3 regions of the Photorhabdus antumapuensis genome follow, and region 2 is predicted to be linked to each of the others. Evidence: predicted binding sites of a transcription regulator. Region 2 holds the regulator's gene; each other region holds the start of a gene.
The links. Region 2 encodes ArgR, which controls arginine synthesis, uptake and breakdown. Its sites were predicted from a motif close to ANTGAATAAAAATACANT; they were not measured.
Positions count from the first base shown of each region.

Region 1: argA (amino-acid N-acetyltransferase) is a predicted target of ArgR. The motif match lies at 2,766-2,783, and genes of this name have one in related genera.
Region 3: argC (N-acetyl-gamma-glutamyl-phosphate reductase) is a predicted target of ArgR. The motif match lies at 3,372-3,389, and genes of this name have one in related genera.

Region 1 is NZ_JAHZMK010000032.1:66,436-76,281, forward strand. It holds gene mltA (murein transglycosylase A) at 1-343, opposite strand, end outside; tRNA gene KZ793_RS13705 (tRNA-Met) at 567-643, shown strand; tRNA gene KZ793_RS13710 (tRNA-Met) at 733-809, shown strand; tRNA gene KZ793_RS13715 (tRNA-Met) at 839-915, shown strand; gene KZ793_RS13720 (helix-turn-helix domain-containing transcriptional regulator) at 1,088-1,252, shown strand; gene amiC (N-acetylmuramoyl-L-alanine amidase AmiC) at 1,307-2,551, opposite strand; gene argA (amino-acid N-acetyltransferase) at 2,796-4,130, shown strand; gene KZ793_RS13735 (cadherin-like domain-containing protein) at 4,460-7,087, opposite strand; gene KZ793_RS13740 (DUF5625 family protein) at 7,122-7,652, opposite strand; gene KZ793_RS13745 (DUF5625 family protein) at 7,711-8,238, opposite strand; gene KZ793_RS13750 (DUF5625 family protein) at 8,287-8,814, opposite strand; gene KZ793_RS13755 (DUF5625 family protein) at 8,841-9,371, opposite strand; gene KZ793_RS13760 (DUF5625 family protein) at 9,430-9,846, opposite strand, start outside.
Region 2 is NZ_JAHZMK010000021.1:124,086-133,931, forward strand. It holds gene ispB (octaprenyl diphosphate synthase) at 1-117, shown strand, start outside; gene KZ793_RS08710 (DNA-binding protein) at 143-523, opposite strand; gene KZ793_RS08715 (DNA-binding protein) at 600-947, opposite strand; gene KZ793_RS08720 (helix-turn-helix domain-containing protein) at 1,134-1,400, shown strand; gene mdh (malate dehydrogenase) at 1,502-2,440, opposite strand; gene argR (transcriptional regulator ArgR) at 2,896-3,366, shown strand; gene mpl (UDP-N-acetylmuramate:L-alanyl-gamma-D-glutamyl-meso-diaminopimelate ligase) at 3,411-4,781, opposite strand; gene fbp (class 1 fructose-bisphosphatase) at 4,947-5,951, shown strand; gene ppa (inorganic diphosphatase) at 6,107-6,637, shown strand; gene KZ793_RS08750 (gamma-glutamylcyclotransferase family protein) at 6,738-7,085, opposite strand; gene tamB (autotransporter assembly complex protein TamB) at 7,088-9,846, opposite strand, start outside.
Region 3 is NZ_JAHZMK010000048.1:163,164-173,009, reverse strand. It holds gene argH (argininosuccinate lyase) at 1-93, opposite strand, end outside; gene KZ793_RS17890 (argininosuccinate synthase) at 247-1,461, opposite strand; gene argB (acetylglutamate kinase) at 1,530-2,303, opposite strand; gene argC (N-acetyl-gamma-glutamyl-phosphate reductase) at 2,329-3,333, opposite strand; gene argE (acetylornithine deacetylase) at 3,436-4,593, shown strand; gene ppc (phosphoenolpyruvate carboxylase) at 4,876-7,512, shown strand; gene KZ793_RS17865 (YolA family protein) at 7,820-8,398, shown strand; gene KZ793_RS17860 (hypothetical protein) at 8,548-8,892, opposite strand; gene KZ793_RS17855 (hypothetical protein) at 8,946-9,846, opposite strand, start outside.

The DNA.
Region 1 (9,846 bases), on a different contig from region 2:
CGTTACCGTAATTATCTACACCCTCCATCTGGTAAGCGCGTAAATTAAACAGATTCAACTTACTGGTTTCACCACCCGCTAACATCCAGTTTTGAACAGCGTCAAAAGTTAAGCTATTACGATTATACAGACGAGGAGCAGACTGACTAATCAGCGCAACCTGCTCTGAAAAATCCTTTGCATTAACTGGTTTACCCTGCGCATTAGGTTGATTAACCAGCCGTAAATCCTGCGCGATATGACCATCTCTATATTGTTGGCCCTGTGCTGTTGGGCGAGAATGACACCCAACCAACAGTGAAATCACGGCTCCAAACAGCAGATACTTACCCCAGTATTTCATTGTTGCCTTCTCTACACTTACCAACATGACCCGACGGCAAACCATACCAAACCAATAAAAATAATGAAACCTACCATAAAAAAATAACTTAACGAAACAACGACACAAACGAATAGAAAAACACCGATACGCAGAGTAACTAATCAAAAACGTAACGAAACAAACAATAATTAATAAAAAAACTTGCATCAGATATGATCCTGAGTATAGTGCCCGCATCGGACGCGGGGTGGAGCAGCTTGGTAGCTCGTCGGGCTCATAACCCGAAGGTCGTCGGTTCAAATCCGGCCCCCGCAACCAACACGATAAAACAGTTCAATATTTGCGAATGGAACCGATTCCAGCAGGCGTTAGTGATGCAGGAAAGCGTAAAACAGGTTCTAAACGGACGCGGGATGGAGCAGCTTGGTAGCTCGTCGGGCTCATAACCCGAAGGTCGTCGGTTCAAATCCGGCTCCCGCAACCAATTTTCGCTATTCAAAATATTAAAACGGACGCGGGGTGGAGCAGCTTGGTAGCTCGTCGGGCTCATAACCCGAAGGTCGTCGGTTCAAATCCGGCCCCCGCAACCAATTCTCTATGCGTTTCAGCGTAAAAATTCCCAAAACAAAGTTTCCTAATCGATTTATCACCACCATATCTGTTGCTCTGCGGCGGCGACAAACGCAAGCAAGACGCGGACATAGCCAGAGCATGTGCATACTGGCGTGAATGGAAGTGTAGAAGCAGATAGGAGAACAAATAATGAAAGATAGATCACACGACGACGCAATGGCCGAGGTGTTTCGCAAAGACCCGGCTTACGCGATCGAGCTATTAAACAGCATCCTTGAAGATTGCGAACAAGCCGAGTTACTGATTGCTCTTCGCCAGATGGCCAAGGCTTTCGGGGGAAGGAGTATAGGCTAAAGGAAAATAGCCTCCTTCCCTTTTTAATAGCAAAAATCACCCATAGCGGTAGGTTCAAATCGCCAAATTACCCCCATTCTTGAAATAAGCTTTGATGCCCGCAAAAATTGACTCTGCGATCTGCTGCTGGAAGCGCGCAGTTTTCAGTTTTCGCTCCTCCTCCAGATTACTAATAAACGCAGTCTCCACCAGAATCGAGGGAATATCCGGTGCTTTCAGTACCGCAAATCCAGCCTGATCCACCCGATTTTTATGCAGTTTATTCACTTTGCCCATGCGTTTGAGCACTTCACTACCAAATTTAAGGCTGTCATTGATTGTCGCAGTTTGTAACAAATCAAACATCGTATGATCCAGATACTTATCACCGCTTTTACTTACCCCACCAATCTGGTCAGCTTCATTTTGCGTCTGGGCCAGAAAACGTGCGGTATTACTGGTTGCACCTTTAGTCGAGAGTGCAAAAACCGAAGAACCACGAGCAACTCGGTTAGTAACGGCATCAGCATGAATAGAAACGAAGAGATCAGCTCGCATCTTACGCGCTTTTGCCACCCGGACTTTTAGCGGGATAAACACATCTTCATTGCGGGTCATATAAACTTTCATACCCGGTTCACGCTGAATAAGCGTTTTCAATCGACGAGCAATTTGCAGAACAACATCTTTTTCGCGGGTCTTATATTTGCCAATAGCACCAGGATCTTCACCACCATGTCCAGGATCGAGCATGATAACGATTGGCCTGTCTTTACCTGCTTTGCCTGACTTTGGTCTTTCCACTGGCAGATCTTCTGCCAAATGACCTTTATTGTACTCTTCAAGCAGAGCAAGTAAGGGATCATCATCCGTATTCATTCCCGCAACCGGATACATATCCAACACCAGACGATGTTTAAATTTCGCCACTGGTTTCAAAGTAAACATATGTGGGCTGACCGATTGCTTAACTTCAAACACCAAGCGAACGGTTTTAGGATTAAACTGCCCTACCCTCACCAGTTTAAGATAAGGATCACGGGATTGAATCTGCTCCCCCATTCCGCTTAGAGTATGATTCAGTTGTACACCTTCAAGATCAACCACAATTCTATTTGGATTTTTTAGCACAAACTGGCGATATTTGAGTGGAATATTGGATTCAAGAGTCACACGGGTATAACTAGATGCTGGCCAAATACGTACTGCGATAATTTTTGCTGACGCTGCGTAACCCACCTGGCTAACGCTAAGCAACCACATTGCTGCGGCTCCCTGTAACAAACGACGTCGTGACAGATTATGATCTGAATGACTCATCTACTAATATTCCATTCATAAAATACAAACATTCAGGGTGATATTCACCAAGTGAAACGATCAAGTGAAAAACGCTAACCAATCAGCATTATGCTGTCGTCAATGAAAAGCATTTTATATTTTGCAAATTATTAACGTCTACATGTATATCAAAATGTTTTTACCTGAATTGCCTCTTGCCATTTTCTCTCAAAAGGAATAAAAAAGCATAAATTACGAATAAAAATTCAATCGAGAGCCTGTTATGAAAGAACGAAGCACCGAGTTAGTTGAAGGATTTCGTCATTCTGTTCCGTACATCAATGCACACCGTGGTAAAACTTTTGTCATTATGCTTGGTGGAGAGGCTATTGCTCATGAAAATTTCCCGAATATCATCAACGATATAGGATTACTGCACAGTTTAGGCATCCGTCTGGTTGTCGTTTATGGCGCCAGACCTCAAATTGAACAAAACCTTGCAGACCATCATTACAAACCGGTTTACCACAAACATACCCGTGTAACCGATAATAAAACATTAGAATTAGTCAAACAATCTGCTGGTTTGCTGCAACTGGATATCACCGCACGTCTTTCTATGAACTTGAATAATACCCCGTTACAAGGCGCCAATATTAATGTCATTAGTGGTAATTTTATAATTGCTCAACCGCTTGGTGTTGATGATGGTGTGGATTATTGCCACAGCGGGAAAATTCGCCGTATTGATGAGAATGCCATAAATCGCCAATTAGACAATGGCGCAATCGTGCTAATTGGTCCTGTTGCAGTTTCTGTCACCGGAGAGAGTTTTAATCTGGCATTTGAAGATGTTGCTACTCAGTTATCTATCACACTACAGGCTGAAAAACTGATTGGTTTCTGCTCTACTCAAGGTGTACAAAATGAAGACGGAAAAATTCTATCGGAAATTTTTCTTAATCAAGCACCGGAGCTGATTAAAAAGCTCGAAGTTAGAGGTGACTACTATTCAGGTACAGTCCGTTTTTTACGGAGTGCAGTAAAAGCTTGCCGTCGTGGCGTTCGTCGCAGCCATTTATTAAGTTATCAGGCTGATGGTTCTCTACTTCAAGAATTATTCTCCCGAGAGGGTATTGGCACTCAAATAGTGATGGAAAGTGCGGAACAAATACGCCGAGCTAATATCAATGATATTGGTGGTATTCTCGAACTTATTCGCCCACTGGAACAACAAGGCATTTTGGTTCGCCGTTCAAGAGAACAACTTGAAAGAGAAATTGATAAATTCATCATTATCGAACGCGATAACCTGACTATCGCCTGTGCTGCACTTTACCCTTATCCTGATGAGAAAATTGGCGAAATGGCTTGTTTAGCGGTTCATCCTAAATACCGCAGCTCTTTAAGAGGTGAAGTATTACTGAATCGCATTGCGGAGCACGCCAAACAGTTCGGACTGGAAAAACTGTTTGTTCTGACTACCCGTAGTATTCATTGGTTCCAGGAACGAGGTTTCGAACCCGCAGAACTCTCAATGCTACCGATTCAGAAACAAGTGTTATACAACTATCAGCGTCGCTCTAAGATTCTTATGCTGAATTTGGAACCACAATAATAAACGTATTCATGCCGAAAAAGCTGACTTTTGCGAAAAGAGTATGCTGAATATATCAGCCGTTTTGACTGGAAACCGGGACTTTGGACTCGTACATATTGTTTGATTACCGCAGACGGTGCTCCGATTGAGAGACTAAAAATAGGCATCAAGAAGCAAGAACGCCCAGCGAAATGACAGTTCTTCGAGCTGTTTGCTCTCCATCTTCCCCTCATGCTAAAAGTGCGTTTTACTCGCAATTAGCATTCAGGAAGGAGAATTCCTCAGGTTTTGTTACACAGCACGATTCACCTATTTATAAAGGCCCGCGATAACCATCGCGGGCCTTATTACCGATCAGTTCCAGTTGGCGGCCAGCACAGGTTGCAGCCTCTGTTGCTCAACATCGCCGAGCATTGCGGTCGCAGGCGCTGGCGGCGCGAATGCAGCCATCGCCTGCCGGTGTAATCCTTCCAGACCGGAAGAATATTGGCATCGCTCAAATACCATTGCTGAGCAGCCAATGGATCGAGAGGAACTTCCGGGGTCAGTAACGTGACAGGGGCACGCATCGGCGCTGTTTCCCCGCTGTTCAGGTCTACTACCGATGCCGAAGGATTACCGGCTGCATCGGTGACACCGTATTTGAAGCTGATCAAGCCAGTGTAACGCGGGTCCGGCGTAAACAAGACATCGCCCTGGGCTGTGAGGCTGACCGTACCACCTATCGCATCCCCAACATTGGCAATGCGCAAGGCTCCCTGGCTGTTGAGGTGTTGATCGTTGGCCAGCAGGCTCTCTGCGGAAATCAGATGGGGCTGAGTACGATCAAAAACCTTGCCGTCCTTGTCGTGAGTGAGGACATCCTCGACAGGCATAGCATCAGGTATTTGTAAATCAACAGCCGAAATATCTGAAAAATTGAGTTTCTGGATATTTTTCAGCGTTACCGTGCCGTCACGTCCAGCGACCTTGTCTGCCACGATATATCCGCTGTCGGTACAGGTGATTCGATAGTCGCCGTGATTACCGTGCAGGCTGACGATGTTGATCCCACCATCCCCATCAATCGTAGCATTGCCGTGGCCCACTTCGATTACGTCATCACCGAAGCCTCCGAAAATCTTATCATCGCCACCACCTGCGTGAATGATACTACCGCCTTCGGAAGCATAGATTGTGTCGCCCTGAGGACCGGCATAGATAACCGCCTTACCACTGCCACCAATGATGGTGTTGTGCCCGCTGCCGCCATACAGATTGCTTACTCCCAGTTGCTCGGCATTTAGGGTTTCATCTGTGTGACTCTGACTGGCATAAGCCGTGGTAGTGATGCCTTTGGTGGTGGAAGTCACTTTCGTGCCAGCTCCCTGAGTGCTCAGAGTGTTGCTAACGGTATCACCAAGAAAGTCGACGGCCAGCACTTCCTGAGTTTTACCATTGATAGTAAACGACCCACTGGCAACGACCTTATTCCCATCACGAACTTCTGTTTTGTTCGAAGCCCGGACGTTTATCTGGGTAATACCCAATTCCGCCAGTGTTTTGAGTTCGCCCGCATCGACTTTTGCATCGTGTGTGCTGTCGCCCCAAACCCGCAGCTTGCTCCAGATCGGGTCATTCTGATCAATTACTCCGTCCTTGTTCACATCTTCACTAGCCAGAGCCCCGAAACCATCTTTGAATTTTTTCTCGCCAGCGGCACCGTTTACCCCTACCTTACCGCCGTAGTACTCGGAGAACATCTGGCTGACATCTTTTATCTGACCGCTACCATCGTCGATCACCAGTATTCCGGTATTGCGATCGGCCCAGCCACTGCGCTTAAGCGTGCCACTGTTATCCATGTCGAACAACACGCCGTCACGAATGTCGGTCATGTGCACGCCATTGCCATCCAGATCCAATAACAGCGGGTCGACATAAGTGTTGAACGTCGTCATCGCCGATAAACCGTTCAACGTCACGGCGTTGCGCAGGCCGAAGTCCAACTTGCTAGTGTCCCCGGGTTGGTAGAAAGGTTTGTAGAACTCCGACAGATAAGTGTTAGGTCGTACATTGGGGTCGAGCTGCATTTCAACGGGACGAATGCCGCCTGTAGCAAGGCTGGCCATTTGGGTTGAGGTGAAGTCTGTTTTATTGAGGATACCTGCGAGGGTGAATATTTTATGGGTTGCTGAATTTTGGATATAACCGTTGGTGACATCCTGTTGAGCCTTACTTTCTCCCTGAATCTGCCGCTGGGGTTGTGGCGAAGGCTTGATATCAATGTTAATCAATGGCTTCATCGGTAGGGTGATTTTCGTATCCTCTGGCCTAAGCCATAAACATGCTCGACCACTTTCATCGTCCAGATAATAAAAATCACTATAACGAATATAACGAATATAACGAATATAACGAATATAACGAATATAACGAATATAACGAATATAACGAATATAACGAATATAACGAATATAACGAATATAACGACTCAGGTTGTCACGAATAATTTTACTTCCATTATTTTGTAACATTTTACGCAAATGTATCGGATTATTATTAGGGAACAGTTCTCCCTCGAAACCTTTTTCGTTATAGCCAATGGCTTTTAATGATGCAAATACGAAATCCACGCAACTGTTTTTGGCCACGTTATAACGTGTTTCATCAAATCCAACTAACGATGGGTCTTTTGAAAAAGCTTTTAACCTGTTGTACTGAAATTCAGTCAATTCTACGGTGGTTTCGTAAGAGGTCTTTTGGTAGCCGGCATTATCAAAAGGCGTTATTTGCCCTTCATCAAACATTTGGTCATGCTTTGACTCGAAACCAAAACTCTCTTTATTCCCCTCGCCGTCATTTAAAACATACCACATATGACCGCCGAATGAAGAATGTACATCCCCAGATTTGTGCTCGTTCTTATCGGCCTGATAAATATACTTAGCCCCCATCGGAGCAACTTTATAGGTTACGGTATATTTCTTTTCCATACTTATTATTTCCTTGTTTTTTTACAGATGTAGGTCAAATTTTCGGATTGTAATAAGTGAACTCGACAAAACTCTCAATGCCATTAAAAGCAGAGACATCCTCCAGGGTGGTAATTACCGCAGAGTAACGTCCGGGGGGTAATATAAGTGTTTTAATATCACGCACCGTCGTATTTACCCTTCTCTCGTTGTAATAAAAGGATCGTATTCCTTCTCTTCCCACCGTATTTATTTCCTTATCAAAAAAAACCTTGCCGTCTTTAACCAGACGAAGCGAAACGGGGACGGAAACCCCATCCTTATCAATGTTTCCGAACAACTTATCTCGCCTTTGCATTTCATAGAAACCATCCCCATTAGCAAACAGCAAGGCAAACTGATAATTTCCAGCTTTGCGCTTGCTGAGTTCAAAATTAATCTCAACGGATTGCCCAAAATGCGGCACATCAATCGGTTTGTATATAGTATCAATGTACTTAGAACATGCCATTAATAATGTACAGCTCATAAAAACAATAATATTTCGCCAATTTTTTAACCTTTCATGTATACGTAATACTTTCATTTCATCACTCCAAATTTTGATATTTCCTTTGTTTATACTGATACGATTTTAAATCGCCTTAAATCTTCGGATTAAAATACGCAAACTCAACAAAACTCTCGATGTCATTAAAGGCAGGCACATCCTCCAGGGTGGTAATTACCGCAGAGTAACGTCCGGGGGGTAACTCAAGTATTTTAATGTTTCGCACAGCCATATTTATTCTTCTTCCTCCATAATTTAAAGACTGTCCCCAGCCAAGTCCCCCAGCATTTATTTTCTCGTCAAAGAAAACCTCACCGTTTCTAACCAGATGAAGTGAAACGGGAATTATTACCCCGTCGTTATCAATACCCCCGAATAACTTAAACCGTCTTTCCATTTCATCATGATCATCCCCGGTCGCAAACAACAGGGCAAACTGATAATTTCCAGCCTTGCCGATTTCAAAACTAATCTTGACTGACTGGCCAGACCGCGTCACATCAATCGGTTCGTATATATCAATCGGTTTAGGTTTAGAGCAGGCAACCAATAAGGCACAACTCAAAAAAAGAATAATCCTGTGCCAATTCCTGAACCCTTCATATACCTGTAATACTTTCATCACATCACTCCAAATTTTAATATTTTCTTTGTTTATACTGATACCATTTTAAATCTTCGGATTAAAATATATGAGCTGTACAAAACTCTGAATGCCATTAAAAGCAGGCACATCCTCCAAGGTAGTAATTACCGCAGAGTAACGTCCGGGAGGTAACGAAAGTGTTTTAATTTCTCGCACAGCCGTAGTTATACTTCTCCCTTCGTAATCGAAGCTACGTCCCCAGCTACGTCCCCCTGCGTTTATTTTCTCGTCAAAAAAAACCTCGCCGTTTCTAACCAAATGAAGCGAAACGGGGGTTATCACTCCGTCCTTATCAATACTACCGAATAATTCAAGCCGCCTTTTCATTTCATCATCATCCCCTTTATCAAACAGCAGAGCAAACTGATAATCCCCAGCCTTTCGCTTACTGAGTTCAAAATTAATCTCGACGGATTGCCTAGAATGCGACACATCAATCGGCTTATATATAGTATCAATGTGCTTAGAGCAAGCCATTAATAATGTACAGCTCATGAAAATAATCATGTTTCTCCAGCTTTTAAACCTTTCATGTACCTGTAATATTTTCATTTCATCACTCCAAATAAAGTAATTCGTTAAATTTTCGGATTGTAATAGGTGAACTCGACAAAACTCTCAATGTCATTAAAAGCAGGGACATCTTCCAGGGTAGTAATTATCGCAGAGTAACGTCCCGGGGGTAACTCTAGTATTTTAATATTGCGCGCCGCTGTATTTATCCTTCTCTCTTCGTAATGGAAAGCACGTATCCAACCGTATCCCACCGCGTTTATTTCCTTGTCAAAAAAAACCTTGCCGTCTTTAACCAGACGAAGCGAAACGGGGATGGCAATCCCATCACATTCAAGATTCCCGAACAACTTAAATCGCCTTTCCATTTCATCAAAACCACGCCCAGTAGCAAACAGCAGGGCAAACTGATAATCTCCAGCCTCGCTCTTGCTAAGTTCAAAATTAATCTCGACGGATTGCCCCGAATGCGACACATCAATCGGTTTATATATAGTATCAATGAACTTAGAGCAGGCCATTAATAAGGTGCAGATCATAAAAATAATAATGTTTTGCCAGTTTTTAAACTTTTCATGTACCTGTAATATTTTCATCACGTCACTCCAAATTTTGATATTTCCTTTGTTTATACCGATACCATTTTAAATCTTCTTAAATTTTCGGATTGTAATAAGTGAACTCGACAAAACTCTCAATTCCATTAAAAGCAGGAATATCCTCCAAGATGGTAATGACAGCAGAGTAAGATCCGGGGGGTAATACAAGTGTTTTAATATCGCGCACCGTCGTATTTTCCCTTCTCTCGTTGTAATAAAAGGATTGTATTCCTTCGCTTCCCACCGTATTTATTTCCTTATCAAAAAAAACCTTTCCGTCTTTAACCAGACGAAGCGAAACGGGGACGGCAATCCCATCCTTATCAATATTTCCGAACAACTTATCTCGCCTTTGCATTTCAACAAAACCATCCCCATTAGCAAACAGCAGGGCAAACTGATAATCTCCAGCCTCGCGCTTGCTGAGTTCAAAATTAATCTCGACAGATTGCCCAGAATGCGACACATCAAT
Region 2 (9,846 bases):
AAACGAGCAGAAGAAGAAGCAGATAAAGCAATAGCTGCTTTGCAGGCGCTGGAAAACTCCCCATACAAGCAAGCACTCGTGGGGTTAGCCCATATTGCCGTACAACGCCTTTCTTAATCGATAGATAGAACGAAACCTGGGGTTAATCTGACTCCAGGTTTTTCTCTGCGTCTTCAACACCTACATCAATATAACCAATAAGTTTTGCGAGCCCCTCCCGAAGAATAAATTTCACAATTTTTTCCCGCTCAACTTTAGTTAATTGATAGTACGCCTCAATCCAAATTAAGAATGGGTCTTGCCGTTTGTTTGCATAATCAATAGTGCTTTCCCCTACGGATAGCACATTAAGTACATCTTCAGGCAAACTATTTATATGATATTCAAGAGCCTTGCCCTGAACACCTCGTTTACGTCTATATTCCCATCCCTCCCGCCTTGCCATCAGATTTATTCCCTGTGGCGAAGAAGGAAGTCCGGCAATACCAACCAGCTCTTTAGCTGAGTACCATTCTTTTTTCATACTTTTCTTCTCACTTTGCACCGGGATAATGAAGAAGAATCCAAGTTAGTTGGCATTTCTAATTTCCAAAAATGGGTTAAATAACAGAAATTTTTTCTAAAAAACTTCTGATACCATCCCGTAAAATCATGGCTATCACAGCCTGTTTCTCAGATTCTGATAACTGATGAAAAGCACCAACCCAAATCGATAAAGGATCTTGCTTCTGTACCTGATACTCAGAAGATGATTCATGAAGCTCCAAGGCTGTAATGGTCGTTTCCGGGAAACAGGAGTAGTGATACTCAACTGCTTTACCTTGTACACCTTGTCTTTTCTGACGTAACCACTCCTCGCGTTTTGCTCTGGCATTAACTCCTTGTGGTGATCCAGGTAACTCACCCACGCCGATTAACTCCTTGGCCGAATACCACTCTTTTTTCATCGCGTTTCTCTATTTTTGTAACCAAGTTCAAAAAAGAAGCTTTTAAGAAAAAATTTGGAAATATTTTCAGAAAAATAATGCTATTTTATTTCTCAATAACAGGTTTAAGTTCGTTATTACTCTCATGCGTACCTGTTATTTATACCACTAATATGGCATCAAATTTAATAAAAATAAGGATTAAAAATGATTTCAAGGAAATCTGATTGGCATCCTGCCGATATAATTGCAGCTTTACGCAAGCGGGGAACAACTTTAGCTGAGGTATCACGCAGAGCCGGGCTCAGCTCATCGACCTTAGCGAATGCACTATCTCGCCCGTGGCCAAAGGGAGAATGGATAATTGCAAATTATCTGGAAATACACCCTTCAGAAATTTGGCCAAGTCGTTATTTTGATCCAAATACTGGAGAATTATTAGAAAGGAAAGTACGTGAACAAACAAATAATTAGCTAACGAATTACATTAGTTGAATAAAAACCGCTGGTAATTCGCTATACCAGCGGTTTTATTGTTTCATAGGTATATATTGTTTATTTATAAAATATATTAATTAGTTATTAATAAATTTTTCGCCTAATTCTATATCTTTTCTCAATACATCTAGCATGCCTTCCAGTGCTTTCTGTTCAAAATCACTCAGCTCACCAATATCCAAACGCTCTTCTACGCCATTTTTACCCAAACGAACCGGCTGAGCGAAGAAGCGAGCATATTTGCCATCACCTTCAACATAAGCACATTCCACAACATCACTTTCGCCTTGTAAGCCACGGACCAAAGAGAGACCCAAACGAGCCGCAGCTTGCCCCATGGACAGAGTTGCAGATCCTCCCCCCGCCTTAGCTTCAACGACTTCTGTACCAGCATTCTGAATACGATTAGTTAAGGCAGCCAACTCTTCATCAGTAAAGCTCACACCAGGGATCTGAGATAACAGAGGTAAAATTGTCACACCAGAATGACCACCGATAACGGGCACTTCGATTTTCTGTGGTTTTTTACCTTTCAATTCAGCAACGAAAGTATTAGAACGAATAGCATCCAGGGTTGTGACACCAAACAGGCGGTTTTTGTCATATACACCCGCTTTTTTCAGCACTTCGGCTGCAATAGCTACAGTTGTGTTGACTGGGTTAGTAATAATCCCAATCAGTGCTTTCGGGCAAGTTTTAGCCACTTGTTCTACCAGGTTACGAACGATCCCCGCATTAACATTAAACAAATCTGAACGATCCATGCCTGGTTTACGGGCAACCCCCGCAGAAATCAATACAACATCTACTCCTTCCAACGCTGGAGTTGCATCTTCACCAGCAAAGCCTTTAATTTTCACTTCCGTTGGAATGTGGCTCAGATCAACAGCCACCCCAGGTGTTACTGGAGCGATATCATATAAAGAGAGTTCTGAACCTGAAGGAAGCTGGGTTTTTAGTAGAAGAGCAAGAGCCTGACCAATACCACCGGCTGCACCGAGAACTGCAACTTTCATCCTGATACTCCTTAAATCGTTTATACTTTAAAATGCTGTAAATTCATCTAGTTAAGAACCATAGATTACTACGTTTTTGAAAACAATCTGTTAACAGCCAAATTGTGGACTTACGCTCTAATCGTGGGACGCAAAAGTCGCCGTATTCTAGGCAAAATGCTTATCTGTTAATGAGATAACGGACACTATTTTGAGAATTTCCCTATGATTTTACGAAATAATCGGCTAAATACCTTACACCCAACAACAACGCCGAACAACATCATTTGATTAACAATATATTTACCTGATAACCAGCTAAAAAAAGCAAATTTCCATATTCATATTTTATGAATTTATATATAACATAAGACCAATTTCGCACGGTTCAAATCGGCTATAAAATCATTATTATTGCATAAAAATTCATTTATATGCATAATAAAAGCTTCATAGCTGATTGAATATGGTGAAATATGCGCACTCCCTCTAAACAGGAAGATTTAGTAAAAGCTTTCAAGGCGTTATTGAAAGAAGAAAAATTTAGCTCTCAAGGTGAAATTGTCACTGCTTTACTGGAAGAAGGTTTTGAGAACATCAACCAATCCAAAGTCTCTAGAATGCTCACTAAATTTGGTGCTGTTCGCACCCGTAATGCTAAAATGGAGATGGTTTACTGCCTGCCTGCTGAGCTTGGTGTTCCTACTGCTACTAGCCCACTAAAAAATCTAGTATTAGACGTTGATTACAACCATCCTATAGTTGTGATTCGCACAAGCCCTGGTGCTGCTCAACTTATTGCTCGTCTGCTAGATTCTCTTGGTAAATCAGAAGGTATACTCGGCAGTATCGCAGGTGATGACACCATCTTCGTTACACTCACCAGAGATTCCACAACAGAACAGCTGCGTGGAGCCATCCTTGGGTTGTTCGAACAAGAGCTTTAAATGAACGCGCCAACATGGCGCGATTCATTTTCCTGCTGCCATTCTCAGGATTGATCAGCTTTTTTATTCAGCTTAGAGAGTAATTTTTCATGAATATCACCAAACCCTCCATTACTCATAACCAGAATATGATCCCCCGGCTGCGCCTTATCAACAATCATATGCACCAGTGAATCTATATCAGCACTCCAATACGCAGGCTGAACACAGTGATCTGCAATTTCTGATACGTGCCATTTAATATTAGCTGGCTGGAATAAGAATACTTCATCCGCACGCCCCAACGCTGGTGCGATCTCATTCTTACTCACACCCATTTTCATCGTATTTGAACGCGGTTCCAGTACGGTAATAATACGGGCTGTTCCTCCAACCTTACTACGCAGGGCCTCGAGTGTTGCCAGAATTGCTGTCGGGTGATGAGCAAAATCATCATAAACAGTAACGCCGTTTTCCTCACCACGTAGTTCAAGGCGACGACGGGCATTAATAAATTCACTTAAAACACAACAGGCATCTGCTGGCTGGACACCAACATGATGTGCAGCGGCAATTGCAATCAGCCCATTGCGCATATTATGTTCACCCACCAGCGACCAGTTCACTTCTCCAACAACTTTACCACCATAAAACACCTGATAATTACGGCTGTCTGTACTGATCTTTTTTGCCTGCCAGTTACCGGTTTCACCCACTAGTTCCAACTCACTCCAACAGCCCATAGACAAAACCTGTTTCAGGTTAATATCGTTATCTGGGACAAGGATCTTACCACTACCCGGAACGATCCTGACAAGATGATGGAACTGTCTCTGAATAGCAGCCAGATCGCCAAAAATATCGCCATGATCGAATTCCAGATTGTTCATGATCAGCGTACGTGGGCTGTAATGCACAAACTTAGATCGTTTATCAAAAAAAGCACTGTCATATTCATCAGCTTCTATTACAAAAAACGGGCTTTCCCCGATCTGAGCTGATGTTTCAAAATTCCCCGGAACACCACCGATTAAGAAACCTGGTTTATAACCACAAGCTTCCAAAATCCAAGCTAACATACCCGCAGTTGTTGTCTTGCCATGCGTCCCTGCAACCGCCAGCACCCAACGTTCTGGCAAAACAGAATCATGCAGCCATTGTGGGCCAGAAGTATAAGGGAGCCCACGCTCCAGCACAGCTTCTACACAAGGATTCCCACGGCTCATAATGTTACCGATGATGACCATATCTGGCGCAGAATCCAACTGTGCCGGGTCATATCCCTGAATCAGATTAATCCCATGTTTTTCCAGTAAGGTACTCATTGGTGGATAGACATTGGCATCAGAACCAGTCACTTCATGACCAAGAGAACGAGCCAAAATTGCCAGTCCACCCATAAAAGTGCCGCAGATACCAAGAATATGAATACGCATTGATTTCCTATTCCATAGCATGAAGTTAGCCACTATTCTAACCATCAAAAGCAAGATAAGAAATGGAATAGCCTATGAATCATGCCTTTCTTTGGCTAAACTGCCCGCGTAAGAGTGCAATGGACACTCTAAAACCACTATCAAATCACATTCAGGACTTTCGTCATGAAAACATTAGGCGAATTCATCGTCGAAAAGCAGCATGATTTTTCTCACGCTACGGGTGAACTTACTGCATTGCTTTCCGCTATTAAGCTCGGAGCAAAAATCATTCACCGTGATATCAACAAAGCCGGTTTAGTGGATATTTTAGGCACCAGCGGTGTGTCCAATGTCCAAGGCGAAGTACAGATGAAACTGGACCTGTATGCTAATGAAAAACTCAAAGCAGCACTGAAAGCACGCGGTGAAGTTGCCGGTATCGCTTCCGAGGAAGAAGACGACATCGTTATTTTCGAAGGCGACCGCGCTGAAAATGCAAAATATGTTGTTTTGATGGACCCATTGGATGGTTCTTCAAATATTGATGTAAACGTTTCCGTTGGTACTATCTTCTCTATCTACCGCCGTATTACACCTGTCGGCAAACCCGTCACTGAAGAAGATTTCCTGCAACCGGGTAACCGCCAAGTCGCAGCCGGATATGTTGTTTATGGCTCTTCAACTATGCTGGTCTATACAACCGGCTGTGGTGTGCACGCCTTTACTTACGATCCATCTCTTGGGGTGTTCTGCTTGTCCCATGAAAAAGTACAGTTCCCTTCAAAAGGCAATATGTACTCCATCAACGAAGGGAACTACATCAAATTCCCTATGGGAGTAAAGAAATACATCAAATATTGTCAGGAACAGGATGAAGCGACTCAACGCCCGTATACTACTCGTTATATCGGTTCACTGGTTGCTGATTTCCACCGCAATTTACTGAAAGGCGGCATCTACATTTACCCAAGCACCGCCAGCCACCCATCAGGAAAATTACGCCTGCTGTATGAATGTAACCCAATGGCATTCCTAGCCGAACAAGCTGGGGGTAAAGCCAGTGATGGCGCCAACCGCATTCTGGATATCATTCCATCCAAACTGCATCAGCGCATACCTTTCTTTGTGGGTAGTAAATCGATGGTGGAAAAAGCCGAGAGTTTTATGGCTGAGTTCCCTGATGAGTAATTTCATCGGTTAATTATGAATAGAAGGCGGTACTCACCGCCTTCCTCAGTTTTGCAGATTTTTAACAGAGAAGGTGCTAGATATGATGAGATTTCATCATCATTCTGGCTATAATACTCCCCACTCTATTCTGGTTTAAAATAAAGGAAACTTTCATGAGCCTGAACTTAGTACCGGCAGGAAAAGAACTGCCTGAAGATATCTATGTCATTATTGAGATCCCTGCAAATGCAGATCCGATTAAATATGAAATTGATAAAGAATCCGGTGCGCTATTTGTAGACCGTTTTATGTCTACCACGATGTTCTATCCATGCAACTATGGTTACATCAGCAACACCTTATCTCTGGATGGTGACCCGGTTGATGTTCTGGTTCCCACGCCATACCCACTACAACCAGGTTCTGTGATCCGTTGCCGTCCGGTTGGCGTTCTGAAAATGACTGATGAATCAGGTGAAGATGCCAAACTGGTTGCAGTTCCGCACAGCAAATTGACCAAAGAATATGATCACATTAAAGATGTGAACGATCTGCCAGAATTGCTGCGCGCTCAGATCACTCACTTCTTTGAGCACTACAAAGATCTGGAAAAAGGTAAGTGGGTTAAAGTTGATGGTTGGGATAATATCGAAGCTGCTAAAGCAGAAATTATCTCCTCTTTCGAACGTGCCGCTAAGAAATAGCTTTTCTCTGTTTAAATAATTAAAAAACCTCTGGGGAACATCACCGGCAGAGGTTTTTTAATACCATACTCCCTTTTTATGACAAAAAAGGGATTTTTATTTACTCTTCCACATGGCGCTTCAACCAGTCACCGCTTTTTATCCGCCGTAAACCAGTTATTGGAAGCTGATAAAGATATATCCATGCATTACCATACGGTGTCTGAATCAATTCCCTTACATACTCCCGCGAATTATCTTTCAAATCGTCTAATTCTGTCAGGATAGTAGAATTGATTCGATATACCTCACATTCAATACTTCCGTCACCACGGATAACCGCAGGATAATGCCCAAGGTCATATAGCTCATAACCTTCCAGCCAATGATCACCCAACCATTGAGCGTCGGTCATCCAGTGATGATTGCCCTGTTTGCGCCGTAAGCTGCCATAAACAATAATTCGCATTTTTAAAACTCAAACTGATAGAGCAAATCCAATGTCTGATCAATACCAGACACCGCTTCCAGATACAATCTAGGCATTAACCTATAACGTAAGGTTAATGTTGCCAGTGAATCAAATATACCAACACCATACTTAACTTGCAGATCTTTTGTAATCTTTCCGCTAACAACTACCTGTGATTTATCACCAACTCCCTGAGTATCCAATGCCAAGTCGGAAACACCAAATATTTCACCGATCTTACCCACCAACTGACCACTCTGTGCAACCCCCAAACCTATTAATATTGCCGTCATCTGTGAGTTGTCCGAGTTACTACTCTCTAACCCTTCACCACGCAACAGATAAGAAAGTGCTTCCAGTTGCGATTTAACAGGCTCTGAAAAAATTTCTACTTTTGGCTGATCCGCCAAACCGGTCACCCTTACCCCTGCAATAACCCGCCCATTGGTAGAATCTGGATTACGGATAGCCTCAATGTTAAGCAATGGCTGATCAGGTGGGCCTGAGAACATAATCAGCCCTTTGCGAACGATCAGATCCTGCCCATAAGTATGGAAACGACCATCAAGAATATCAACTTGACCATTCAAACCTAAACCTTGTTTATCTTGAACAACCATCAGATCGCCTTTAAGTTGCGCTTTAAGACCGAAAGCACTAAGACGAACATCATCTCCTATATGAATTGTCAAGTTACTTTGAATCGGGATAGACGCTTTTTTCTGTTGTAATGGCTGAAGATTCTCATTCAATATAACTTCATCCGATGAAGCCTCAACTGTCGATTCTGGTAGTTCCTTCACGGTAATACGCGCCCAAGGAATACCAACGCTACCATCCAATTTCAGCAACTGAGGAGAAGCCTCAAACACCAGAGCAGGGCTAACATCAATTTTCACCATTGGTGGAAAAACTACTCTTAACTTGTCACCGTTAGCCGTTACTCTTGCATGCCATGCATCCACATTACGCCAGTCCGCGTCACCATTTAAGTTAAGCTGCCCCTTCGGCGTTTTAATAACACCATCGAGAACGGAACGTATTCCATCAAAATTCACACCAATTTGCCCTTGAGTAATATCAAATGGGATCCAATGACCCGAAACTTGCAGTGCACTCAAGTCTAACCGGCCAAACAATAATGGATTTTTGGCATTTCCTCCCAGACGCAGGTTAGCATGCAAATGACCATCAGCCTTATCATCTTTCCCAAGAATCGGCTTGATTAACGCCAGTGAAATATCCTGAATATCTACATTGCCCGATAGATTACGACGCCCTGCAAGATCAGCAATCTGTACGTCACCGTCAAACTGACCATTTCCCATAATCTTAAACAGCCAATTCAGCTTTGCTGTGCCATTATTCAAGCCTGCATTGAGTGTCAGGGTCTGGAAATCTACTGGTAATGCAGTGCCATCAACCATCTGCTTAACATGCACCCCATCACCACGCAGATTAACGTTGGCCTGAGGCAATCCACTTTCCGCGCTCCATTTAACGTCGGCATTGCCACTGAATACACCTTTCAAATGTGTTTCAGGCCCCAGTAATGGCTGAATCATAGCAAGGTCCAAACGTTCAAGCACAATGGACGCGCTACCACTGGCGCCAGCTTCAATGGATTTAGGTACGCAGAGCTGCGCATGTGGATTCAGCCAACAATGAGGGCCCACAGTGACTTTCTGCTGCTGATTAAGATAATCAAGAGTTATCGCTTTAGTTAAACGCCATTCTCCAACCGGGGTGTCAAAACGGGTATTGTTAATGCTACCTTTCCAGCGCTGTTGCTTACGATCAAAACTACCATTCAGTGCAAGTTGACCAGCAATCGGCTCGCCATCAATCCTTAATTGCAAATCGTGCTGTTTCTCATTGCCCTTAGCATCCAACGTAAAAGTACGGACAATCAAATCCGCTTGTTTCAACTCACTGACTTTAACAGTAAGATTCCCTTGGATCTGTTCAGCAGAACGTACATCCCCTTTCACATTCACTCGATCAATGCGCAAATCCTGCCATTTCAACCCGTTAGCATTAAGATCAGCCAAAAGCTGAGGCGCTTGCACATTACCACGTAATTTCAGCGTTCCATTCACAACACCGCCAAGCCCCGGTAATATGCCATCCAGCTTCGGTGCACGGATATCGCCATCCAGTTTCCACTGTTTGGATAACTGTCCCTGGAGATTCATTTTATTGCGCCCTAAAGCCAGCTCGAATTGAGGAATATTCCACTGACCAGCCGCATTACCAGAAATCTTACCTTTGGCTTTTATTAAGTTCTGCTTTACGTCACCGTCCAGCGTAATTTCCGGGATCTGAAGCTGCCAACTACCACCGTGTAAACTACCACGGGTCACTATTTTCCCCTCTATTTTGGCTGGCCATTCCGGCCACTGCTTAGCGGTATTGATCCCGGAGAGTGTCAACACCGCATTCCAACTCACCGCCTTACTCCAATCTGCCACACCTACCAGCTCACTCTTTCCCTGCAAAGCAGACAGGCGTAAGCGGGTCAATTTAAACTGTTCTTCATTACCTTTGGCATCTAATACAAGTAATGCTGGCGGGACTTCACTACCGTTAATACCGGAACGCAATGACAAATCATAACCACTAGCCTTACCATTAAGACGCATTTTTACATTATCAAGCTGATATTCTGGCTTCCCCGTTAAAGGCCAACTCAGTTGCTGGCTTTCAAGCGTCATCCGCACTGGTAAACCTACCTTAGCCAGTTCCGCTTGAGCATCAA
Region 3 (9,846 bases), on a different contig from region 2:
TTCCGCCAACCGGTAATCAAAGCGAAGTGAATCGTTAAATTGTTTGAACCGTTGATCTGCTTTCTGACTGAAACGCCCGCCCCAGAGTGCCATATTTTCGTTCCTGATTATCTGATGTCTGAGTGATTGATTACCTTTCATAAACAGCAACTTCATTCGCAACATGGAGATAATAGACTCAATAAATCAAATACAAAGAATGAATTCACGATCTGGTCATTACCTCCATAACTACGAACGATGAAATTACTCTTTACTATTTAATGCCCGAATACGCGAAGGGAGAGAATACAGACGGATAAATCCTGCTGCATGGCTGTGATCGTAAACCTCATCTTCACCAAACGTTGCAAACGCTTCAGAATAAAGGCTATTTGTTGATCTCTTCTGGATCGCTGTCACCTGACCTTTATAGAGTTTCAGCACGACTTCACCGCTGACATCCGCAGCCAACGTCTCAGCCGCTGCCTGAATAGATTGACGTAGCGGGGCAAACCAGCGTCCGTCATAAACGACATAAGACATTTCTAGCCCAAGCTGCTGACGCCATTTAAAGCTATCGCGGTCCAGAACCAGTTGTTCAACACCACGCAACGCAGCCATCATAATGGTTCCTCCCGGTGTTTCATAACAACCACGAGATTTCATTCCCACCAGCCGGTTTTCCACGATATCGATACGACCGATACCATGTTTTGCTCCCAGAATATTCAGCGCTTCAAGGCATTGATATGGAGATATTACCTTGCCATTAACCCCAACAACCTCACCTTTCTCAATAGTGACACTGACCAATTCAGCTTCATCTGGTGCCTTTTCTGGATCGACTGTCCACACCCAACAATCTTTATTGGATGCATTCCAAGTGCTTTCCAGTACGCCACCTTCGGTAGAGATATGCCACGCATTCTCATCACGGCTGTAAATTTTCTCCAATGTTGCGGTGGTTGGAATATCCCGCGCTTTCAGATAATCCAGCAACGCTTCACGGGAACGCAAATCCCACTCTCTCCACGGTGCGACTACTTGTAGCTGAGGGGCTAATGCCGTATAAGTGCTTTCAAACCGAACCTGATCGTTACCCTTACCTGTTGCACCATGAGCAAGTGCATCTGCTCCCACTTTCAGTGCCAATTCAACCTGTGCTTTAGCAATAATGGGCCGCGCCATTGAAGTGCCCAACAAATAGCTACCTTCATACAAAGCGCCGGTTTTCAGTACCGGATAAACATAATCTTTAATGAATTCCTCACGCAGATCCACAACGTGACATTCTGATGCGCCAGAGCGTAAAGCTTTCTGCTCCACGCCCTCCAGATCTTCACGGCTTTGCCCCACATCTGCAACAAACGCAACAACTTCACAGTTGTCATAATGCTCTTTCAGCCAAGGAATAATGGCAGAAGTATCCAGACCACCAGAATAAGCAAGAACGATTTTTTTAATATCTTTAGTATGCATGAAGTTACCCTTTGAAATTCCGTTGTTATTTATCAGCAAAGCTTTGCCGAAAATTAATCAGACTTAATTTAAGCCAGAATACGAGTACCGACGGGAACACCGTTAAATAGATCAGTCAGTTGATCTGCATGACGCCAACTGGCGATATCTACCGGACGATCTAATGTCCTAGCTGCATCTAGAGCGGCATTCACCTTCACAATCATGCCGTCAGTAATGATGCCGTGAGCAATAAGTTGTTCTGCTTTCTCAACATTTATGTCAGGGATTTTCTGCCCTTTACCATCCAAAATACCACTAACATCAGAGAGCAATACCAAATCAGCACCTAGCGTCTGAGCTATCGCCGTTGCTGCCTGATCGGCATTCACATTCATCAGCTCCCCTTTATCCGTTACACCAATCGAGCTGATAATGGGCATATAACCCGCATCCAGTAACGTTTTCAGCAACTTAGCATCGCCCGGCATCGCTTTTCCCACATGCCCCAACTCTTCACTCAGTTGGGAAACCGTGACCACATTACCATCTCCTAAATATAATCCAACTGATGCAAGTTGATATTTAGTCGCCCACGACAACAAGGTCTTATTGGCGATACCAGCCAATGCGCCGGTGATAATCCCAATCTGATCAGCGGGTGTTACCCGTAATCCTTGTTCCTTCACTATCGGTAGCTGCAACTTCTGCATCAGTTCATCCACCAGATAACCACCACCATGAACAACCACCAACTGGCGTTCGTGTGTTTGCCGATATTCCTGCAATGCAGTAAACACGCGTTCCAATGCTTCTTCATTGTCCAGTAACACACCACCTAACTTTATGACTAAAGGTTCCATCTGCTCTACTCCTTCACGTCAATAATTAAAATAATGCCTGAGTTTCTTCAAACCCAAAACGTATATTCATACACTGAACTGCCTGAGCTGCCGCCCCCTTCAAAAGATTATCCTCAGTACCCACAACAATCAGGTGGTCACCCTGTACAACAAAACCGATATCACAAAACGGTAACCCAACAACGGATTTCAATGCTGGCACTCCTTTGCTGTAAAGCCTTACCAATGGCTTATCTTTGTATGCTTGCCGATACACCTCATTTATCTGTTCTGCGGTAACACCCGGCTTCAATTTACAGGTAATTGTGGCAAGAATACCCCGCGCGAAATTGCCAAGATGCGGAGTAAAAATCACCCTGGTTCCCAGATGTTCCTCAATCTCCGGTTGATGACGATGGGTAAATATTCCATAAGGTTGCAAACTGATTTCGCAGAAACTGTTGGTCATGCTGGCTTTCCGGCCTGCTCCACTTACACCACTAGTCGCATTAATCACCGGCCAATGGCCGGTATCCAGCAAACTATTTTCTAACAGCGGTTTCAGGGAGAGTTGAGAAACTGTTGGGTAACATCCCGGTACAGCAACTAATTGGGCCTGTTTGATTTTTTCAGCCTGCCATTCGGCAAGTCCATATACTGCTTGTGCTAACCATTCAGTATGCTTATGTTTGAATCCGTAGTATTGTTGATAAATCTGAGCATTTTGTACGCGATAGGCACCGGAGAGATCGAATACAGTGCAACCCTCTGCCAGAAATAGCGGCGCAATGTCATGACTAACTTCATGGGCGGTGGCAAGGAAAACCACATCAATCCCTTTAGCAGCATTAATAATATCAGTCAGAGGTTGCAGCGGTAGATCAACAATGCCTTTATACTGTGGATGTAAATCTGAGAAGCATTTATCTGCATCAACGCTCTGAGCAGAAACCATGAGTCTAATCAGATTCGTATGCGGATGACGATGCAGATATGCTGCCAGCTCTGCTCCGGTGTAACCACTTGCACCAACAACCAGCGTATTCAACATAGGATATCTTTACCTTGTGCTCAGTATTCAAACGGGATAATGTATTTTTATTCAAAAAAAATGCATGAATATTGATACTATCATGAATAAAGGCTGTCAACAGTGAATATTAAATTACCTCCATTTATTGAGCTATTTCGGCAATTAATCGCGACTCCATCTATCAGCGCCACCGATGTCAGTATTGACCAAAGTAATGAGTCTCTCATCAACCTACTGGCAAGTTGGTTAAAGGAAGTTGGTTTCGAAATTGAGATACAACCCGTCCCCGAAGCCCTCGGAAAATACAATCTACTCGCGACATTGGGGCGTGGCCCAGGTGGATTACTCTTATGTGGACACACTGATACCGTACCCTTTGACGAAGGTCTCTGGACGAAAGATCCTTTCACCCTGACAGAGCGCGATAACAAACTGTACGGTTTAGGTACAGCAGATATGAAAGGCTTTTTCGCCTTTATTATTGATGCGTTGCGGGACATTGATGTCAGTAAAATAACCCGTCCGCTGTACATTCTGGCAACCGCAGATGAAGAAACGACAATGGCGGGAGCCCGCTATTTTGCCGCAAGTACCACTATTCGCCCAGATTTCGCTATTATCGGTGAACCCACTTCATTGCATCCTATCTGTGCACATAAAGGACATTTATCGAACGCTATCCGCATTGTTGGTAAATCCGGGCACTCCAGTGATCCAAACCGTGGTATAAACGCCATTGACTTGATGCACGAATCTATTGGTCACCTGATTGAACTACGCAATACGCTAAAAGAACGTTACAACAATCCGGCGTTTGCCATTCCATACCCGACCATGAACTTTGGCTATATTCATGGCGGTGATGCGGTAAATCGGATTTGCGCACATTGTGAATTGCATATGGATATTCGCCCATTACCGGGACTAACGTTACAGGATCTGAACGGGCTGTTAAACGAGGCCCTGGAACCGGTGAAGCAACGTTGGCCTGGCCGCTTAACTATCGATGAATTACATGCCCCTATTCCCGGTTATGAATGCCCAACCGATCACAAGATGGTTGACGTGATTGAGAAACTGCTAGGCCGCAAGGCTGAAACGGTCAACTACTGTACCGAAGCGCCATTCATTCAGGAAGTATGCCCAACTTTAGTCCTTGGCGCTGGCTCTATTGAACAGGCACATCAACCGGATGAGTTCATTGATATGTCGTTTATTGAACCCACCAGAAAGATAATTTCTCAGTTAATAGATCATTTTTGTCTAAGCAATGATTAATTGTTTTACTCGTCCCCCAAAAGTCAGGGGGACTCAAACACTATAACAAGCAACAAAAGCACCTTTCCCAAACCTTTTGAGCATAAGTAATACTTATGGAACATGGCCTGCCATTAAATTTTAGAAATTTCGCCCAAACTGATTATTTTCTGATATGAATATGAGGGCTTAGGGTCAATGCAACACTGTGGCGACACAAAAAAATAACTTTCCGCCACTTAAATGAAATTTTTCTACAGAAACAGAATCAACATTCTGCCAGCAATAAAGGCTAAGAGTCACATGAACCAACAATATTCTGCAATGCGTAGTAATGTCAGCATGCTAGGTAAGCTGCTCGGAGACACGATCAAAGACGCTTTAGGTGAAGATATTCTCGATAAAGTCGAGACTATCCGCAAATTATCCAAATCATCCCGCGCAGGTAATGAAGCACACCGCCAGCAACTATTATCTACATTGCAAAACCTATCTAATGATGAACTGTTGCCAGTTGCCCGTGCTTTCAATCAATTTCTCAACCTGACAAACGTCGCAGAGCAATATCACAGCATCTCCCCACATGGTGAAGCTGCCAGTAACCCCGTTGCGCTAGCGAAATTATTCACCCGCTTGAAAGAAAAAGATTTCAGTAACAACGATCTGAAAAAAGCGGTAAATGAACTGTCTATTGAATTAGTCCTCACCGCTCACCCAACTGAGATCGCGCGTCGTACATTGATTCACAAACTGGTAGCTGTTAACACCTGTCTATCGCAATTCGATCACGATGATCTAGCGGATTATGAGCGTAACAACATTATGCGCCGTCTGCGTCAGTTAGTTGCCCAGTCATGGCATACCGATGAAATCCGCAAAATCCGTCCTACCCCAATTGATGAAGCGAAATGGGGGTTTGCTATGGTGGAAAACAGCTTGTGGGAGGGTGTGCCAGCATTCCTGCGTGAATTCAATGAACAGCTGGAAGAGTCAATTGATTACAGCTTGCCGGTCGAAGCGGTACCTATCCGCTTTACTTCCTGGATGGGTGGCGACCGAGACGGTAATCCAAATGTAACGGCTGAAGTGACTCGTCATGTGTTACTGCTTAGCCGCTGGAAAGCAGCCGATCTATTCCTGAAAGATATTCAGGTTCTGGTTTCTGAACTATCCATGTCTGAATGTACACCAGAAGTTCGTAAACTAGCAGGTGGTGATGAAATTCTAGAACCTTACCGAGAAATTGCTAAAAAATTGCGGACACAACTCAGTAATACATTGACCTATTTGGAGAAACAACTGAAAGGAGAACAAGTTCTGCCACCAACTGATTTGCTGGTGGATAACGAACAGCTTTGGCAACCACTTTACGCCTGTTATCAGTCACTAAAAACCTGCGGGATGGAAATCATTGCCAATGGTCAATTATTAGATATTTTGCGCCGCATCCGTTGTTTTGGTTTATCACTGGTACGCATTGATGTGCGCCAAGAAAGTACCCGCCATACAACCGCCATTTCCGAACTGACGCAATACTTGGAATTAGGTGACTACGCTGGTTGGTCAGAAGAGGATAAACAGGCTTTCCTACTGCATGAACTGCACTCCAAACGTCCATTGATCCCACATAACTGGCAACCAAGCGCTGAAACACAAGAAGTTTTCGCAACCTGTAAAGTCATTGCTGAGTCACCTCAAGACGCTATCGCCGCTTACGTTATCTCAATGGCTAAAGTGCCTTCTGATGTATTAGCGGTTCACTTGCTACTGAAAGAAGCTGGTTGTCCGTTCACTTTACCCGTTGCCCCATTGTTCGAAACCCTTGATGACCTGAATAATGCCGAAAATGTCATTCAGCAATTGATGAATATTAAGTGGTATCGTGAACTGATTCAGGACAAACAGATGGTGATGATTGGTTATTCTGACTCAGCAAAAGATGCCGGAGTGATGGCGGCGGCATGGGCGCAATACCGAGCACAGGATGCCTTAATCAACGTTTGTGAAAAAGAGGGCGTCACGCTGACCTTGTTCCACGGTCGCGGTGGTACCATTGGCCGTGGCGGTGCACCGGCACATTCAGCGCTGCTTTCCCAACCACCGGGAAGCCTGAAAGGTGGCCTACGTGTAACCGAACAAGGCGAAATGATCCGCTTTAAATTCGGTCTGCCACAGGTCACTATCAGTAGTTTAGCCTTGTATACCAGTGCGATTCTGGAAGCAAACCTATTGCCTCCACCGGAGCCTAAACCAGAATGGCATCAGGTGATGGATACCCTGTCTGATATTTCCTGTAAGATGTATCGCGATTATGTGCGTGAACAGCCCGATTTTGTACCTTATTTCCGCGCTGCAACACCAGAACAGGAATTAGCTAAATTGCCTTTAGGTTCTCGTCCAGCCAAACGTCATCCGGCGGGGGGTGTGGAAAGTTTACGCGCTATCCCGTGGATTTTCGCCTGGACACAGAATCGCCTAATGTTGCCAGCCTGGTTAGGTGCAGGTGCTGCACTACAAAAAGTTGTAAATGATGGGAAACAGGATGTACTGGCAGAAATGTGCCGTGATTGGCCTTTTTTTACCACTCGGATTGGTATGTTGGAAATGGTCTTCGCCAAAGCTGATTTGTGGTTGGCAGAATATTACGATCATCGTCTGGTAGATAAGAACTTATGGCCGTTAGGCCAGAAACTACGCGAGCAACTCTCTGCGGATATTAAGACGGTATTAGCCATTTCCAAAGATGAACACCTGATGGCAGATTTACCGTGGATTGCAGAATCAATCGCCCTGCGTAATGTTTACACTGATCCATTAAACGTCCTACAGGCAGAACTATTACTGCGTTCCCGTCAGCAACAACATCCCGATCCACAGGTTGAACAAGCCTTAATGGTAACCATTGCCGGCATAGCCGCAGGAATGCGAAATACAGGTTAGTCGCTGTCAGCAGGAGACAATCTCCGCACGGCGGTAGTGACATTATTGAGCACGGTATTGGTATCTTGTTTCTCCAGACAATCCTGTACAAGATGTGCTCAATAGACAATAAAAAAGAAGCTATTTCTCACCAGACGAAGCCTGATTTAAGAAAAAATACTTATCATTTACTCTCTGAGATCTGCAATAAAACAAGGAATCACACGACATAAGTCGCTTAAATCCTCACAAATATATAAATTTTGATAATGTGATTTTTGCTCACTTCCCTAGAATTGCACTTTCCAATTTCTAAGAGGATTAAATCATGAAGAAAAATAAACTTGCCATTTTGCTATCTCTTGCTTCCTTGTTCGGTGTCAATGCCTATGCCCAAACAGAGCAACCGCAGAAAGTCCCTACTAATCAAAATGTCCTGACAGCGCAATCCCAGTTGCTGCCTAACCCTGAAAGCCCCATCCGGGCCGAAGAGAAGGAGCTCAACACTAAGTCTGAGGTAGCTTACGTCCCCGCACCTCCACTAACCAATATGTGGGTCTATGCCGTTGGCTCGACGAATTGCGGATGGGAATACACTTCCAACTTACCGGTGACGAACTGCAATCACGGAGGGTACCAGCTCCGTGCCGCCGTTCTGGAAATTGGCTACGGATACAGTTCCTTTACTTGGATGAACGGCGGTATACTGCCATACTCGCTGTACTCTTCTACACCAGTTTGCATTACAAACGGACACTACACTTGGCCATGTGCTGGAGGCCAAATTGTGGTTGGTTTCCTTAAGGAATACAACCTCGACGGCTACCAGAATGGTATCTTCAGATACCAGAACACTTCCGCTAATTGGCCTCAGAATACCATGTCAGCACAGATCAGCATCCTTTGACTTGCTGAAACCCTCTTCAATCTGTCAGGGGCGGGAAACCGCCCTTGATTAAAGTTTGCAATAATGCACCTGATTAATCTCTCAAAGCCCTTTAGATTTTTCGCCTAATCTTTCCGCCCACGGGGGGCGAGAGTTTACAGCGATTTTTGCTAAACTTTGTGCCACGAAGTCCCTTGGATACTGAACGGCGGCCATTCTTGGCTTTCAGTGATAGGGGCCGTAGCCGTAAGGTCCCTGGCTTGCTGTAACATCCGCTCGACCAAGTTGGCCAACAGCTCAGCATCCAGCCTCTCCAACCATTCACGGCTCCAGAGCAGAGTCTCGCCCTCACCACTGCGACTCAATTGCAGTGATGGCCAGTGGGCCAATGTAGCCAACGAACAAGGTTCAACATTACCTAGTGGGATAAACAAGGTCACCAGCTCATCGCGTTGGCGGATGTGCAAGCTAAAAGGGCCGAGCGGCAGATCAAGCCCCTCCGAGTGCAGAGACACTTCGGTCTGTCCGAGACGTCGGCAAAGCTCTGATAATAAGGCATTAAACATAGTTACTCTTTATGATTGTCGAACACAGATCCAGTCGGTGGCCACAGGTTGGCAATTGGAGGATTACTCGGTGTACCTTGCAGTTTACCACCTATGGTCGCAGCCCAAGGATCGATGACATATGCTTGAGAGCCCCAGGTTTCAGGTTTGCTAAGCTCACTGTTGGGAGCACGACCGACCACCACGAAGCAGTGGGTCTGGCTATGCCCCTTGGAACCACGATGAGCGACCACCTCAATGCGCTGCTGGTCACCTTGATTGTGCTTCATCAATTCGGCTGCCGCAGAATAGGCCAAGGTGGTGCAGCAACCAGCCTGGGCTTGAGCGACACAGGTGGCGATAGATTGCAGTTGTTTGAAGGTGACATTGCCTTGTCTAGCAGCGATAGCCATCGTGTTGGACACCCCGTTGGCTTGTATGTTAGCACTCACGCGAGCCGAGCTGCCATTGAATAACCGTAATCTCTCCATAATTTGTTGATAATGAGAGTCCTGCTTGCCGACGAAAGTGCCAGCATCGGTGCATGCGTAAGTTCCCATCTTCTGTAAGGCTGGCATAGCCTGCCGTAACATAGCTTGGGGACCCGTCGCCATTACCTTTGGTTGGAGGGTACGCACCACAGCACCTTGTTCTGCCAGAGCCTGTTTAAGCTCAGCAAGGCAGGTGCTACGGGCCGCCACCTCTTTAGGGTGGTGGTTCTCCCAGTGCTGGATGGCATCCTGCACCCGTTGAGCCTGTGCACTGTTAGGGGTACTCTGCAATTGGCGCAGTTCAGCGATCAAATGTTTGAGATCCGAACTCTGGAAGTGCAGTGGACCACGTCGGGCAGACTGTTCGAACAAGCGGTTGCCCTGTTCGAGTAGAGGAGAAGCTGCGGTGTGCTGGGGAGCTTGCGTTTGGCTA